DNA from 2 places in the Pantoea alhagi genome. Region 2 is predicted to be linked to the other one. Evidence: predicted binding sites of a transcription regulator. Region 2 holds the regulator's gene; the other holds the start of a gene.

Region 1 (7,601 bases), 730 kb from region 2:
TGCAGGAGCTGGTCGGATCTCGCAAACTAAAGCGGTAATGTTATTGAGGAACATCTGATGAGCCAGGCATTAAAAAATCTCCTTAACCTGTTGCAGCTGGAAAAACTTGAGGAAGGTCTGTTTCGCGGCCAAAGCGAGGATTTAGGTCTGCGCCAGGTCTTTGGCGGGCAGGTTGTGGGGCAGGCGCTGCATGCCGCCAAGCACACCGTGCCTGTCGAAAGGAATATCCACTCTTTCCACAGCTATTTTCTGCGACCGGGTGATAGCCAGAAAGCGATTATTTATGATGTCGAAACGCTGCGGGATGGCTACAGCTTCAGCGCGCGCCGCGTTGCCGCTATTCAAAATGGCCAACCTATTTTTTACATGACCGCCTCCTTCCAGGCACCGGAAAGCGGCTTTGAGCATCAAAAACCGATGCCTGATGTTCCCGGTCCGGAGGGGCTGCCCAGCGAAACGGAGATCGCCCAACGGCTGGCCGCCATGATCCCGGAAAAGGTGCGCGCAAAGTTCCTTGCCGAAAAGCCATTAGATATCCGCCCGGTGACCTTCCACAATCCGTTAAAAGGTCATGTCGATGCGCCAACGCGCCAGGTGTGGCTACGCGCTAACGGTGCAATGCCTGACGACGCGCGTATCCATCAATATTTGCTGGGCTACGCTTCCGATCTGAACTTTCTTCCGGTTGCGTTACAGCCTCACGGCAAAGGTTTTCTGGAGCCAGGAATGCAGGTTGCCACCATCGATCACTCTATGTGGTTTCACCGTGCGGTGGATTTGAATCAGTGGCTGTTATACAGCGTAGAAAGCACGTCGGCTTCCGGGGCGCGCGGCTTTGTACGTGGAGAGTTTTATACCCGGGAAGGCGTGTTAGTTGCTTCCACGGTGCAGGAAGGCGTAATGCGTCAGCGCAGTTGATACCATGAAAAAGGACGATGCCGGGCATCGTCCTTTTCTTTTATTTAATGTCGATTACTGATTATAAGCATTCTCGCCGTGGCTGTTAACATCAAGCCCTTCACGCTCCTGCTCTTCCGGCACACGCAGTCCTACCAGCATATCTGCGACTTTGAAACCTATAAAGGCCACCACGCCGGTCCAGATGATTGTTAAAATCACACTAAACAGCTGTACCCAAATCTGATGGCCCATGGTGACGCCCTCAGCGTAACCAACGCCGCCCAGTGAAGAGGAGGCGAATACGCCGGTGAGGATGCAGCCAATAATGCCGCAAACGCCGTGTACGCCGAACACATCGCACGGGTCATCCACGCGCAGCCATTTTTTCAGGACCGTGACGCCCCACAGGCCGCCAAGGCCGCCAATCAGACCAATCAGCAGCGCACCGCCAACGCCAACGTAGCCACAGGCAGGCGTAATCGCCACCAGTCCTGCAATAAAGCCAGAACTGGCACCAAGCAGCGAAGGCTTTCCACGCAGCGCCCATTCGCCAAAGGTCCAGGAGAGTACGGCACCTGCTGTGGCTACCACGGTGTTCAGGAAGGCCAGCGCAGCAATCTCGTTGGCCGCCGCCGCTGAGCCTGCGTTAAAACCAAACCAGCCAACATAGAGGATCGCCGTGCCGGTGAATACCATCGGCAGGTTATGCGGTTTGAATGCCTCTTTGCCAAAGCCCGCGCGTTTACCTACCAGATAAGCACCCACCAGGCCGGCAACGGCGGCGTTGATATGAACCACGGTTCCGCCAGCAAAATCGAGCGCGCCATCCTGCGCCAGGAAACCGCCCGCCCAGACCATGTGAGCAATAGGCAGGTAAGCCAGCGTCAGCCAGATAACCACAAAGATCAGTACGGCTGAGAAGCGAATGCGCTCGGCAATAGAGCCGACAATCAGTCCAACGGTAATACAGGCGAAAGAGGCCTGAAAGACCACATGAATGTACTGATAAATGGTACCGCTTAATGCTGTCAGGCTGATATTTTTTAGCATCAGCCAGTCCAGGCCGCCGAAAAAGGCGTTACCTTCGCTAAATGCCAGGGAGTAGCCATACAGCACCCAGATTACGCACACCATGGCGAAGGTCACAGAGACCTGCGTCAGCAGTGACAGAACGTTTTTAGCGCGGATCAGGCCACCATAAAAGAGCGCTATCCCGGGAATTGTCATAAACAGCACCAGCGCGGTGCAAATCATCATAAAGGCGTTATCCGCCTTATCCGCAACGGCAGGAGCCGCCATCGCCAGCGATGGTAACAGCGCCAGGCCAGCGAGGCCTTTGGTCATTAATTTATTCATTTTATTCCATCCCATCACAAGTTACCGAAGCCGGCTTAAAGAGCGGCTTCGTCAGTTTCACCGGTGCGAATACGGATAACGCGTTGCAGCTCCGCAACAAAGATTTTGCCGTCGCCAATTTTGCCGGTATAGGCCGCCTTACTGATCACATCGACCACCTCATCCAGTTGATCGTCAGCAATGGCGATATCGATTTTGACTTTCGGCAGAAAATTCACGCTATATTCAGCGCCACGATAGAGTTCAGCGTGGCCTTTTTGACGACCAAATCCCTTGACCTCTGTGACGGTCAATCCCTGGATGCCGATAGAAGAGAGCGCTTCGCGCACATCCTCCAGTTTGAACGGCTTGATGACAACGGTAACCAGCTTCATACGCTCCCCTTGCTTAATCATATTGGTCAGGCATCTGATACAGGGAGAGTAAAGCAAAGGTTGTGCCAGCTATGGGAAGAGAGTGAAAGTCGGGCAGGAAGCGGCGTAATCGGCACAAGCGCGTCTGTGACAGGAAAAATGGCCGCATACAGCAGAAAAAAACGCACCATAAAGGTGCGTTATGACAACCTGGTGCGCATTTCCAGGGAACATTCTGATAATCGCGCCTGAAAAAGGTGCAAGAAGGACTCAGGCTCCTTCGGTAATGCCCATTGTCAGCTCACTGCCTACCTGCTGCAGCTGATACATTTGCCAGTAGCGCCCCTGCTGCGCCAGTAGTTCAGTATGCGTGCCGCGCTCAACGGCCTGTCCCCGATGTAACACCAGAATCGTATCCGCTTCGGTAATGGTAGAAAGGCGGTGCGCAATGACGACCAGCGTGGTTTTCTTTCTGACTTGCTGCAGGGCACGCTGAATTGCCTGCTCGGTGCCGGAATCGATATTGGCTGTCGCCTCATCCAGAATAAGGATCTGCGGTTCGGCAACCAGGACACGCGCCAGCGCCAGCAGCTGCTTCTGCCCTACCGACAGATTATTACCCTGTTCATTAAGGCGCGTATGGATGCCGTCAGAGAGGCCGCGTGCCAGCTCTGCCAGCTGAACCGCTTCCAGCGCCTCCCATACCGCCTGTTCGCTGATATCACGCCCCAGCGTCACATTGGCGAAGAAGCTATCGGCCAGCACCACTGGATCCTGTTGAACCATTGCCACCCCCTGACGCAGCGCCTGATGGCTGAACTGCTCCAGCGGACGCCCATCCAGACAAATGCGTCCCTGCTTCACTGGATAGTAGCCCATCATCAGGCTGGCAAGCGTACTCTTACCGCTGCCGGTATGGCCGACAAGGGCGACAAAGCTGCGTGAAGGAACCTGAAGTGAAATGTCCTCCAGCACATTGCGCCCGTCACGATAGGCAAAACTGAGATGTTCAATATCGATGCGGCCACTTTGCAAAGGCCGATCTTCCTGACCGTAATGCTGCCGCGGCGCATCCATTAGCTCAAAAATACGCTCGCCAGCAACAATCGCCTGCTGCAGCATCGACTGCTGTGTGGTCAATTCAATTAGCGGTTCATTTAGCCGTCCCAGGTAGCTGATGAAGGCATACAGCACGCCAACCTCAAATACGCCAACCGACGAGAAACTAAACAGCATCAGCAAACCGCACAAAATGGCCGCTGAAAACAGGCTGAGCAAGGGACGCAACAGAAAGCCGTCCAGCCTTAACGTCTCCATGCGCGCCAGATAGTGCGATCGACTGGCCTCCCCTATCCGCTCACCAAATCGTGCCTGTTGACGAAACTGCTGAATAACGCTCATGCCGTTGATGACTTCATTAAAGCCATTATTGATGTCGGCCAGATAGCTGCGAACCCGCCGAACAATCGGCGTACTGTAGCGTTGATAGATCAGCATCACAGTGAACACCAGCGGGAAAATGACCACCGCTACCAGCGCCATGCGCCAGTCCAGGCTAAACATGGCGATCAGCATTGCGCCAACCAGCGCCGCGCTGCGCAACACGGTCGCGACAACCGTAACCCAGAGATCTTTTATGACTTCAGTATCATTGGTCACGCGTGAAATAATCTGGCCCACCGGCTGCTGGTCAAAGGCGCTGAGCGGCTGACGCAAAGCCGCATCCATCACATCAGATCGCAGGCGCTGAACAACCCCTACTGCCGCCTGGTTAAACAATAACGCCTGCCAGTAATGCAGCAGCGCCGCCAGCCCCTGCAGCAAAATAAACGCACAGGCCAGGCCAATTGCCAGCCCAATGGGCATCTGATGCTGCGCAATAAAATGATCGATAAAATAGCCAATCAGCACCGGGCCCAGCACTTCGGCAGCGGCAGCGATCCATAGCATCAATACCGCCAGCGAGAGCGCTTTACGCCAGGGTTTGCCGTAGGCGAGCAGCCTTTTCAGCGTCGGCCAAAGTTTTCTGGTATCAGCCATGCTGTTTCTCCTCACTGCTGCGGCTATCTTCATCCTCACTCAACGCGGCTTCCAGCTGCTGATAACGATACATATCGCTATACCAGCCCTTCTGCTGTAACAGTGCGTTATGCTTGCCACGCTGCGCCACAACGCCGTGCTGCATAACCAGAATTTCACTGGCTTCGGTAAGCGCCGACAGGCGATGAGCGCTGATGATCACCGTTCGCCCCTGTCCCCAGCGACGCAGGTTATGCAAAATTTGATGCTCGGTACGCCCATCCACTGCCGAAAGCGCATCATCCAGTATCAGAATTTCGGCATTCAACAGCAGGGCGCGCGCGATAGAGATACGCTGCTTCTGACCGCCGGAAAGCATCACGCCGCGTTCGCCCACTTCGGTTTCATATCCCTGCGGCAGGCGCAGAATATCTTCATGAACGCTTGCCAGCTTAGCGGCGCGTTCAATCTCATCGCGACTGGCACCGGGACGCCCCAGCGCAATATTGTTCGCTACCGTATCGGAAAACAGAAACGGCGTTTGATTCACCACCGCCAGCCGCCCGCGCCAGCTATCAATCCGCAGCTGCGTCAGCGGGATACCGTGATAGCGAATATCGCCCTGAGAGATATCGAAATGGCGCTGAATCAGACTCAGCAGCGTGCTTTTTCCCGCCCCGGTTGGGCCGCACAGGCCCAGCATCTGTCCAGGCCTGAGATTAAAATTCAGGTTGCGCAGCGCAGGCTGCGCGTTGCCTGGATAGCTGAATTCGCGGATTGCCACCTGCAGCACGCCGCGTCCTTCCGGCAATATCTTACTGCCGTCTGCCACCGCCGGCGCTTCTGACAGCAGCGAACGAATACGGCTCCACGCCGCGCTGCCGCGCTCAACAATGTTAAACATCCACGCCAGCGCCAGCATTGGCCAGATCATCAGGCCCAGATACATAACAAAACTGGTTAACTGGCCCAGCGTCATCTGCTGATGCCAGACCAACCAGCTGCCACCGCCAACCGCCAGCAAATTAGATAAGCCAATCGCGATATAGATCGTAGGATCAAAGCGGGCGTCCACCCGCGCCACGCGCAGGTTTTTCTCACCGGCGTCCGCCGCTATCGCCGCAAACTGCCGGGACTGATGATCCTCAAGGCCGAAGGCTTTCACCATGCGGATGCTGGTCAGGCTTTCCTGCGCCTGATCGTTGAGGGAGGAAAATGCCCCCTGCGCCAGCTTGAAACGCTGATGCAGCTGCGTGCCGTAACGCTTGATCATCAGCGCCATAACCGGCATCGGCACCAGCGCCAGCAGCGTGAGCTGCCAGCTGATTTGCGTGCTCATCACAATTAGTACCGCGCAGCCCATCACCAGCGAGTCCACCAGCGTCAGTACCCCTTCACCGGCAGCAAAAACAACGCGGTCAACATCATTGGTCGCCCGCGCGATAAGATCGCCGGTACGGTGACGCAGGTAGAACTCCGGATGCTGACGACTTAGCTGACGGTAAAAATCTTCCCGCAGCTCTACCGCTAGCTGATAGGAGGCGCCAAACAAGAGTACACGCCAGACGTAGCGCAGCAGATAGACCACCAGCGCGGTTACCAGCATGATGCCAATCCACATCATGATTGAGCCAGCGCTCAGGCGATGTAGCGTTACGCCATCCACAATAATGCCCACGATTTTAGGCGGCAGTAGCTGCAAAATCGCAATGACGATCAACAGAGAAACTGCGCCAAGATAGCGCCGCCACTCACGAAGAAAATACCAACTTAACTGGCTAAACAATCGCACAAAAAATTGTCCCGCAGGGTTAAATGATCAGCCAAAAGGCTGCAGAAAAAATCAGGGTTCAACAGGTAATGCCGTGGTGTATTTTATCTCTTCCATGGCAAAACTGGAGGTCACATCAATCAGGCCGCTAACGCCGTTGACCAGACGCTTATAGAGCGCATCATACTGTTTCATATCGGCCACCTGAATGCGTAACAGATAATCATATTCGCCTGCCATGCGATAAAACGCCATGACTTCGGGCTGGCCCTGTACCACGCTAACAAACTCCTGATACCACTCCCGGTTATGCTGTTGTGTTTTAATCAGCATAAAGGCCGTTAATCCCAGCCCTAGCTTTTCACTATCCAGCAGCGCGACGCGCCCGCGAATGATGCCCTCATCCTCCAGCTTCTTAAGCCGTTTCCAGCAGGGCGTGGTAGTGAGATTAACGGCATCGGCTAGCGCCTGTAGCGACAGTGTGCAGTCTTTCTGCAGCAACGCCAGCAGCTTGCGATCGATTTTATCTAACACCGGCGTCTCCGGAGAAAGTTTTGCTATGGATACCCGATTATACAGTAAATAAGGCAAACATTTTTTCCGCTGAATGCCTTACGATAATTGCCTTTATTACCGGGGGAAACAGGATCATGAGCAGCCAGTGGGTTAAATACGCGATTAATGAAATCAATGCGGATTTTCAGCGCTCCGCCGAAACACATCTGATTCGGTTTACGCTACCCCAGTTTCCGGGCATCTGGTTTTATCTTAAAGATGAAAGCACGCATCCAACCGGCAGTTTAAAGCACCGCCTGGCCCGCTCCCTGTTTCTCTATGGCCTGTGTAACGGCTGGATTAAACCCGGTACCACGATTGTCGAAGCCTCATCTGGCAGCACTGCCGTTTCCGAAGCTTATTTTTCACGTCTGCTTGGCCTGCCGTTTATTGCCGTGATGCCTGCCAGCACTGCGCGCCGTAAAGTTGAACAGATTACCTTTTATGGCGGTCAGTGCCACTTTGTTAACGATCCCTGCGCCATTTATGAAGAATCTGAAAGGCTGGCGCGCGATCTTAACGGTCATTTTATGGATCAGTTTACCTACGCCGAACGCGCTACCGACTGGCGCGGCAATAATAATATTGCAGAAAGCATCTTTCGACAGATGGCCAGCGAACCTTTTCCTGTGCCGGATACGATTGTT
Region 2 (7,601 bases):
ACCAGCTTATTGGTGTTGTTCATATGCATGACATGCTGCGCGCAGGCGTAGTATAAACCGGATGGAAACAAGAATGACGCAAGAAAAAAACGTCGTGGAAACCTGCTACGGCGAGGTAAGCCAGGACGTAATACAACGCGCCAGCGAGATTCGCCTGTTGATCTGCGATGTTGATGGCGTAATGTCCGATGGCCTGATTTATATGGGCAATAGCGGCGAAGAGCTAAAAGCGTTTAACGTTCGTGATGGTTATGGCATTCGCTGCCTGCTGACCTCCGACATTGAGGTGGCGATTATCACCGGCCGCCGGGCCAAACTGCTGGAAGATCGTTGCCAGACGCTGGGCATTACACATCTTTACCAGGGGCAGTCTGATAAGCTTTTGGCCTTCAGGGAACTTCTGGATAAACTGTCGTTAGCCCCCAATCAGGTCGCCTACGTCGGCGACGATTTGATTGACTGGCCGGTGATGGCCAAAGTGGGTTTAAGTATCGCCGTAGCTGATGCTCACCCGCTGCTGCTGGGGCGCGCCAACTATGTGACCCGTATTGCCGGTGGGCGCGGCGCGGTACGCGAAGTCTGCGATCTGATTTTGATCGCCCAGGATAAGTTTGATGATGCCAAAGGGCAATCGGTATGAGTAAAACCAGGCGTTGGATAACGCTATTGTTGGCGTTGATTGCCATTATCTTGATCGGCTGGAATCTTGCCGGTAACGAAGATGAACAGGGTCAGGTGGAAACAAACGATCGGGAACCGACCTATACCAGCGCGAATTCCAGTACCGTGGTATATAACCCAACCGGCAGCCTGAGCTACAAGCTGGTGTCGGATAAGGTGACCTACTTTTCCGCCGATGAAATCAGTTGGTTTGACAGGCCGCTGATGACCACTTATGACGAAAACAAGATCCCTGCCTGGTCAGTACGGGCCGACAAGGCCAAACTGACGAAAGATCGCATGCTTTATCTTTACGGTCACGTTGAGGTCAATAGCCTGGCTAAAGATACCCAGATTGAGCGGATCAAAACCGATAATGCGCAGGTGAATCTGGTTACGCAGGATGTGATGTCTGATGACCAGGTCACTCTTTATGGCCGCAGCTTTAACTCCACTGGTATGAAGATGCGCGGTAATTTACGGACGAAAACGGCCGAGCTGATTGAAAAGGTCAAAACAAATTATGAAATCAATGCACAACAACAGCCTTAAACTACTGCTTATCAGTACCCTGCTGGCCGCCAGCGTTCCGGCTTTTGCCTTAACCGGCGACTCTGAAAAGCCGGTTAACATCAATTCGGCCAATCAGGCGCTGGATATGCAGGGCAATGTCGCGACCTTTACCGGCAACGTTATCGTTACTCAGGGTTCGATAAAAATTACCGCAGATAAAGTGGTGGTTACACGTCCCGGCGGCGACAGCAAAAAAACCGTGGTCGACGCCTATGGCAATCCGGCCACTTTTTATCAGCTACAGGACGATGGCAAACCGGTAAAAGGCCATGCGGCAAAGATGCGCTATGAGCTGGCGAAGGATTTCGTTGAGCTTACCGGCAATGCTTATATTGAGCAGCTGGACAGCAACGTGAAAGGCGATCGCATTACCTATCTGGTTAAAGAGCAGAAGATGCAGGCCTGGAGTGAAGGCGATAACAAACGCGTCACCACGGTGCTGGTTCCTTCGCAGTTGCAGGATAAACCCGCCTCCTCATCCACTAGCCAACAGAAGAGCCGCTGATCCCTATGGCAACACTAATCGCTGAAAATCTGGCAAAAGCCTATAAAGGCCGCCGCGTGGTGGAAGATGTCAGCCTGCAGGTTAAATCAGGCGAGATCGTTGGCCTGCTCGGTCCAAACGGGGCCGGCAAAACCACAACGTTTTATATGGTCGTTGGTATTGTGCCGCGTGATGCAGGCCGCATCGTTATTGATGATGAAGATATCAGTATTCTGCCGCTGCACGCTCGCGCCCGACGCGGGATTGGCTATCTGCCACAGGAAGCCTCTATTTTCCGTCGTCTGAGCGTTTATGACAACCTGATGGCGGTGCTGCAGATACGGGAAGATCTCACCACCGAGCAGCGTGAAGATCGCGCCAAAGAGCTGATGGAAGAGTTCCATATTGCGCATCTGCGCGATAGCCTCGGCCAGGCGCTGTCAGGCGGCGAGCGCCGTCGTGTTGAAATTGCCCGAGCGCTGGCGGCAAATCCCAAATTTATTCTGCTGGATGAGCCTTTTGCCGGCGTCGATCCCATATCTGTGATTGATATTAAAAAAATCATTGAGCATCTGCGCGACAGCGGGCTTGGCGTCCTGATCACGGACCACAACGTCCGTGAAACGCTGGCCGTCTGCGAACGCGCTTATATCGTTAGCCAGGGCCATTTAATCGCGCACGGAACGCCGGAAGCTATCCTGGCCGATGAGCAAGTAAAACGTGTCTATTTGGGTGAAGAGTTCAGACTCTGATATGGTGTCAGTTATGACGGTGTTTTATCAGGAATCTTTATTCTGAATATGAAGCAAGGTTTGCAACTCAGACTCAGTCAACAGCTTGCAATGACTCCGCAGCTACAGCAGGCAATCCGTTTGCTGCAGCTTTCTACGCTGGAACTTCAACAGGAGATACAGCTGGCGCTGGAGAGTAATCCGTTGCTTGAGCAGACCGATATCCATGAGGAAGTAGATTCTCTCGAATATGCTGAAAGCGAAGCGCTTGATACGCGTGAGGCGCTTGAGCAAAAGGATATGCCGGAAGAGTTGCCGCTTGATGCAACCTGGGATGAGATCTATACGGCCGGTACGCCCTCAGGCACCGGCAATGACTATCGCGATGATGAACTACCGGTTTATCAGGGCGAAACCACCCAAACCTTGCAGGATTACCTGATGTGGCAGGTAGAGCTAACGCCGTTTAGCGATACCGACCGCGCGATTGCCACCTCGATCGTCGATGCCATTGACGATACCGGCTACCTTACCGTTACGCTGGATGATATCCGCGACAGCCTTGGCGACGAGGATGTGGCGCTGGATGAGGTTGAAGCGGTTCTGAAGCGAGTCCAGCGTTTCGATCCGGTTGGGGTGGGCGCACGTAACCTGCGTGATTGTCTGCTGGTACAGCTTTCACAATTTGCGCGCGATACGCCCTTTCTGGCCGAGGCGCAGCTGATTGTCGATCAATACCTCGATCTGCTGGCCAACCATGATTTCCGCAGTCTGATGCGCGTGACGCGTTTGAAAGAAGAAGTGCTGAAAACGGCGCTGGCGCTGATTCAGTCACTGGATCCACGACCCGGCCAGTCAGTTAACACCCGCGAACCGGAATATGTCATCCCTGATGTGCTGGTGCGTAAAACAGGCAATCGCTGGACGGTTGAGTTAAACAGCGACAGCGTGCCGCGCCTGCAGATCAATCAGCAATACGCCGCGCTGGGCAATTCGGCGCGTAGCGACAGCGATAACCAGTTTATTCGCACCAATTTACAGGATGCGAAATGGCTGATTAAAAGCCTGGAAAGCCGTAATGATACGCTGCTCAAAGTGACGCGTTGCATTGTGGAACAACAGCAGGCTTTTTTTGAGCAGGGTGAAGAGTTTATGCGCCCGATGGTGCTGGCGGATATTGCCCAGGCCGTTGATATGCATGAGTCGACCATTTCCCGCGTTACCACTCAAAAATATCTGCACAGCCCACGCGGCATTTTTGAACTGAAATACTTTTTTTCCAGCCATGTTAATACCGAAGGCGGGGGCGAAGCCTCATCAACTGCCATTCGCGCGCTGGTGAAAAAGCTAATCTCGGCGGAAAACCCCGCCAAACCGCTGAGCGACAGCAAGCTCACTACCCTGTTGTCTGAACAAGGCATTATGGTGGCGCGCCGTACCGTCGCGAAGTATCGCGAGTCTTTATCCATCCCGCCATCAAACCAGCGTAAGCAATTGGTTTGATCATCACTGAGAAGGAAGACGCTATGCAACTCAATATTACCGGGCAACACGTTGAAATCACGACCGCTTTACGTGAGTTTGTGAACACCAAATTTGCCAAACTGGCCCAATATTCTGACCGGATAACCCAGGTTCATATTGTGCTAAAGGTAGAAAGAGTGCAGCAGATAGCGGAAGCGACGCTGCATGTCAGCGGCGGCGAACTGCACGCAACGTCTGAAGCCAGTGATATGTATGCGGCGATCGATGGTTTAATCGATAAGCTGGCGCGCCAGCTAACCAAGCATAAAGATAAGTTAAAACAACACTAATCACCTCGCGGCTTAAGGAAAAACAGGCCGTCAGGTTGCCGGATACGGTAACATGCACAGACCGGGGGCGAGCTTTTTCGCCCCGTTTTTCCATTCACGCCGGCTGGCGAAGTTTTTGCTGCTGTTCTCGTCGCAAGACGCGTAAAGTAGCGTGATGTGCCAGTAAATGTGAACACGCAAGTGAAACTATGATGAACAACGAACTCTCACTGGAACTCAGCTCTGTACTTAGCCTTGACTGTACCCGCAGCGGCGTGCATTGCCAGAGCAAAAAGCGGGCACTGGAAATCATCAGTGAACTGGCTGCCAAACAGCTTAACCTGCCCCATCAGACGGTTTTTGAAGCTATTCTGACGCGCGAACGCATGGGCAGTACCGGTATCGGGAACGGTATTGCGATCCCGCACGGCAAGCTGGAGGAGGATACGCTACGCGCGGTCGGCGTTTTTATCCGTCTCGATCAGCCTATCGCTTTTGATGCCATTGATAACCAGCCGGTGGATTTGCTCTTTGCCTTGCTGGTGCCGGCGGATCAATGTAAAACACATCTACATACCCTTTCGCTGGTAGCAAAGCGACTGGCTGACAAAACCGTTTGCCGTCGTCTGCGGGCTGCGCAAAGTGATGAAGAGTTATATGAAATCATCGCCGCGATGCCAGAAGAAAATCACTAAATAGTCAGCTTGCACTTTTGCCCGTACCGGGACAGCCCGGTATTCACGGGTTAAATGGGGAGATAACTTAATGGTGCTGATGATCGTCAGCGGTCGTTCAGGCTCAGGGAAATCTGTCGCGTTACGCGCGCTGGAAGATATGGGTTTTTACTGTGTAGATAACCTGCCGGTAACGTTACTGCCCGATCTGGCAAGCTCGCTGGCCGCGCGCAATATTTCTGCGGCGGTCAGTATTGATGTCCGCAACATGCCGGAATCACCGGACGTGCTGGAAAAAGCCTTAACCGGCCTGCCCAACAGCTTTTCACCTCAGCTGCTGTTTCTGGACGCCGATCGTAACACCCTGATCCGCCGCTATAGTGACACCCGCCGTCTGCATCCGCTTTCCAGTAAAAACTTATCGCTGGAAAGCGCCATTGATGAAGAGAACGATCTTTTAGAACCGTTGCGCTCACGTGCCGATCTGATTGTTGATACTTCCGAAATGTCCGTGCATGAACTGGCAGAAATGCTGCGTACCCGCCTGCTGGGCAAACGTGAACGCGAACTGACGATGGTGTTTGAATCGTTCGGCTATAAGCATGGTATTCCTATCGATGCCGACTATGTGTTTGACGTGCGTTTTCTGCCGAACCCTCACTGGGATCCCAAGCTGCGTCCAATGACCGGCCTCGATCGCCCGGTAGCGGCCTTCCTCGATCGCCATACGGAAGTACATAACTTTATTTATCAGACGCGCAGCTATCTGGAGCTGTGGCTGCCCATGCTGGAGACCAATAATCGCAGCTATTTAACTGTCGCCATTGGTTGTACCGGCGGTAAGCACCGTTCCGTTTATATTGCCGAACAATTGGCCGATTACTTCCGTTCACGCGGTAAAAATGTTCAGTCCCGTCATCGTACGCTGGAAAAACGTAAATCATGACCGTCAGACAAACCGTTGAAATCAAGAATAAGCTGGGCATGCATGCGCGCCCGGCCATGAAGCTGTTTGAACTGGTGCAAAGTTTTGATGCTGAAGTGCTGTTACGCAATGAGACAGGCACCGAAGCCGAGGCCAGCAGCGTCATTGCGCTGTTGATGCTCGACTCGGCAAAAGGCGGTCATATAGAAATTGAAGCCAGCGGCCCGCAAGAACAGCAGGCGCTGGCGGCGGTAATCGAGCTGTTTGAAGCCGGCTTCGACGAAGAGTAAGCGTGCCTCTACAGATTATGCTGCCGGATAAAGCCCATGCCGCCCAGCTGGCTCATCTGGCGCATAATCCACGCCTGACGCTGCCGTACATAGCCTGAAGGCGCATCGGCGCGAAAGCGCAGCGGGTTGGGCAGTACCGCAGCCAAAAGCGCCGCTTCTGACATAGTCAGCCTGCTGGCGGGCTTATGAAAATAGCGCTGCGCAGCGGCTTCAACACCAAAGATTCCGTCGCCAAACTCAGCAATATTCAGATAGACCGTCAGAATACGTCTCTTGCTCCATACGCCTTCCAGCCCCAGTGTTAAACCTGCTTCCAGGCCTTTACGCAGCCAGCTGCGCCCATCCCACAGAAACAAATTTTTTGCCGTTTGCTGCGTCAATGTAGAGGCGCCACGCAGCCGGCCGTTCTGGTTATCGAGTACCGACTCAATGGCTTCGACATCAAATCCCCAGTGAACCGGGAATTTTTGATCCTCAGCGGCAATCACCGCCAGCGGTAACCAGGGAGATATCTCATCTCTGGAAACCCAGTCAGAATGTGCCACCCATGCGAAATCCCCCGTTAGCCATGCAGAAACCTGCCGCTCTGCCATCACGGCTGAAAACGGTACCGGCAAAAAGGCAAAAAGCGCAATCCCGGCCAGCCAAAGCCCCCCAACAAGCAGGACTGTTCGCGCCAGCCAGCGCCGAGTCATGCTTAAGAACCCCCCTTTATTTTTCCTCATTTCTCTCTTCCATTACTGGTTTTATAACTTATTAATCACGGTTGTTACTGACTTTTTTTGTGTGGCAATCAAGGGCAAAAAAGCTGATAAAAAATGGCCTTTATTGATTCAATTTTCTGAATCACAACTTTAGAATTTGTAAAATTCTTCCTACATCAATGGTTTCCCTGTCAGCGGAATCGGTTCCAAAGTTTAGTCTATTTGTTGTTTAACGCAGTTTTACTCAAACATACCGCTGAACACCCATAAGGAAAAACATTCAAATAATTTATAAACAGAACGATAATCCAACACCTAAAAGATGAAAATGGCAAAATTAATTGAAGTAATCTTCTCTTTCATCCTCTTGCCAGTTACTGATTTTCATTTTTTAAATGCCTTTTATCCCCTGTTGTATGCGTTTCCACCACCAGTAAACAACCAGGCCACTTAAAGGGGTAGCCGCTACTTTTCTTCAGCCAGTTCCGGCCTAAAAAATTATCCACTAAAATTTAGTAATATTAAGGCTTTAATGACAAATGTTATGCTGACCCGGTACGAAGAACAGTTAAAAAACAGGAGGCGAGCTACAGCTTCTCAAAGCGAAAAGATTTTTGTAATGAAAACCTTTACAAAAGCTTAAACTGACGCCAATATAGGGCTTCAGTTAATTCCTTGCTTGACTGTGTCAGTAAATTAATGTTTTCTGTATATGAACGCTGGCGCACATCACATATTTTAATGAATCATTTAACAGATACGTTGAG

The links. Region 2 encodes sigma-54, which starts transcription at its own class of promoters, with help from an activator protein. Its sites were predicted from a motif close to GTTGGCACANNTTTCGCTNT; they were not measured.
Region 1: the regulator sigma-54 is predicted to act here: its motif matches at 2,681-2,700, upstream of glnK (P-II family nitrogen regulator).

What each region holds. Positions count from the first base shown of each region.
Region 1 is NZ_CP019706.1:369,929-377,529, forward strand. It holds gene tesB (acyl-CoA thioesterase II) at 58-918, shown strand; gene amtB (ammonium transporter AmtB) at 973-2,256, opposite strand; gene glnK (P-II family nitrogen regulator) at 2,292-2,630, opposite strand; gene B1H58_RS01800 (SmdB family multidrug efflux ABC transporter permease/ATP-binding protein) at 2,880-4,649, opposite strand; gene B1H58_RS01805 (SmdA family multidrug ABC transporter permease/ATP-binding protein) at 4,642-6,420, opposite strand; gene B1H58_RS01810 (Lrp/AsnC family transcriptional regulator) at 6,472-6,933, opposite strand; gene B1H58_RS01815 (PLP-dependent cysteine synthase family protein) at 7,050-7,601, shown strand, end outside.
Region 2 is NZ_CP019706.1:1,098,493-1,106,093, forward strand. It holds gene kdsD (arabinose-5-phosphate isomerase KdsD) at 1-56, shown strand, start outside; gene kdsC (3-deoxy-manno-octulosonate-8-phosphatase KdsC) at 74-640, shown strand; gene lptC (LPS export ABC transporter periplasmic protein LptC) at 637-1,212, shown strand; gene lptA (lipopolysaccharide ABC transporter substrate-binding protein LptA) at 1,193-1,738, shown strand; gene lptB (LPS export ABC transporter ATP-binding protein) at 1,744-2,469, shown strand; gene rpoN (RNA polymerase factor sigma-54) at 2,518-3,951, shown strand; gene hpf (ribosome hibernation promoting factor) at 3,975-4,262, shown strand; gene ptsN (PTS IIA-like nitrogen regulatory protein PtsN) at 4,454-4,936, shown strand; gene rapZ (RNase adapter RapZ) at 5,007-5,861, shown strand; gene npr (PTS phosphocarrier protein NPr) at 5,858-6,130, shown strand; gene mtgA (monofunctional biosynthetic peptidoglycan transglycosylase) at 6,139-6,825, opposite strand.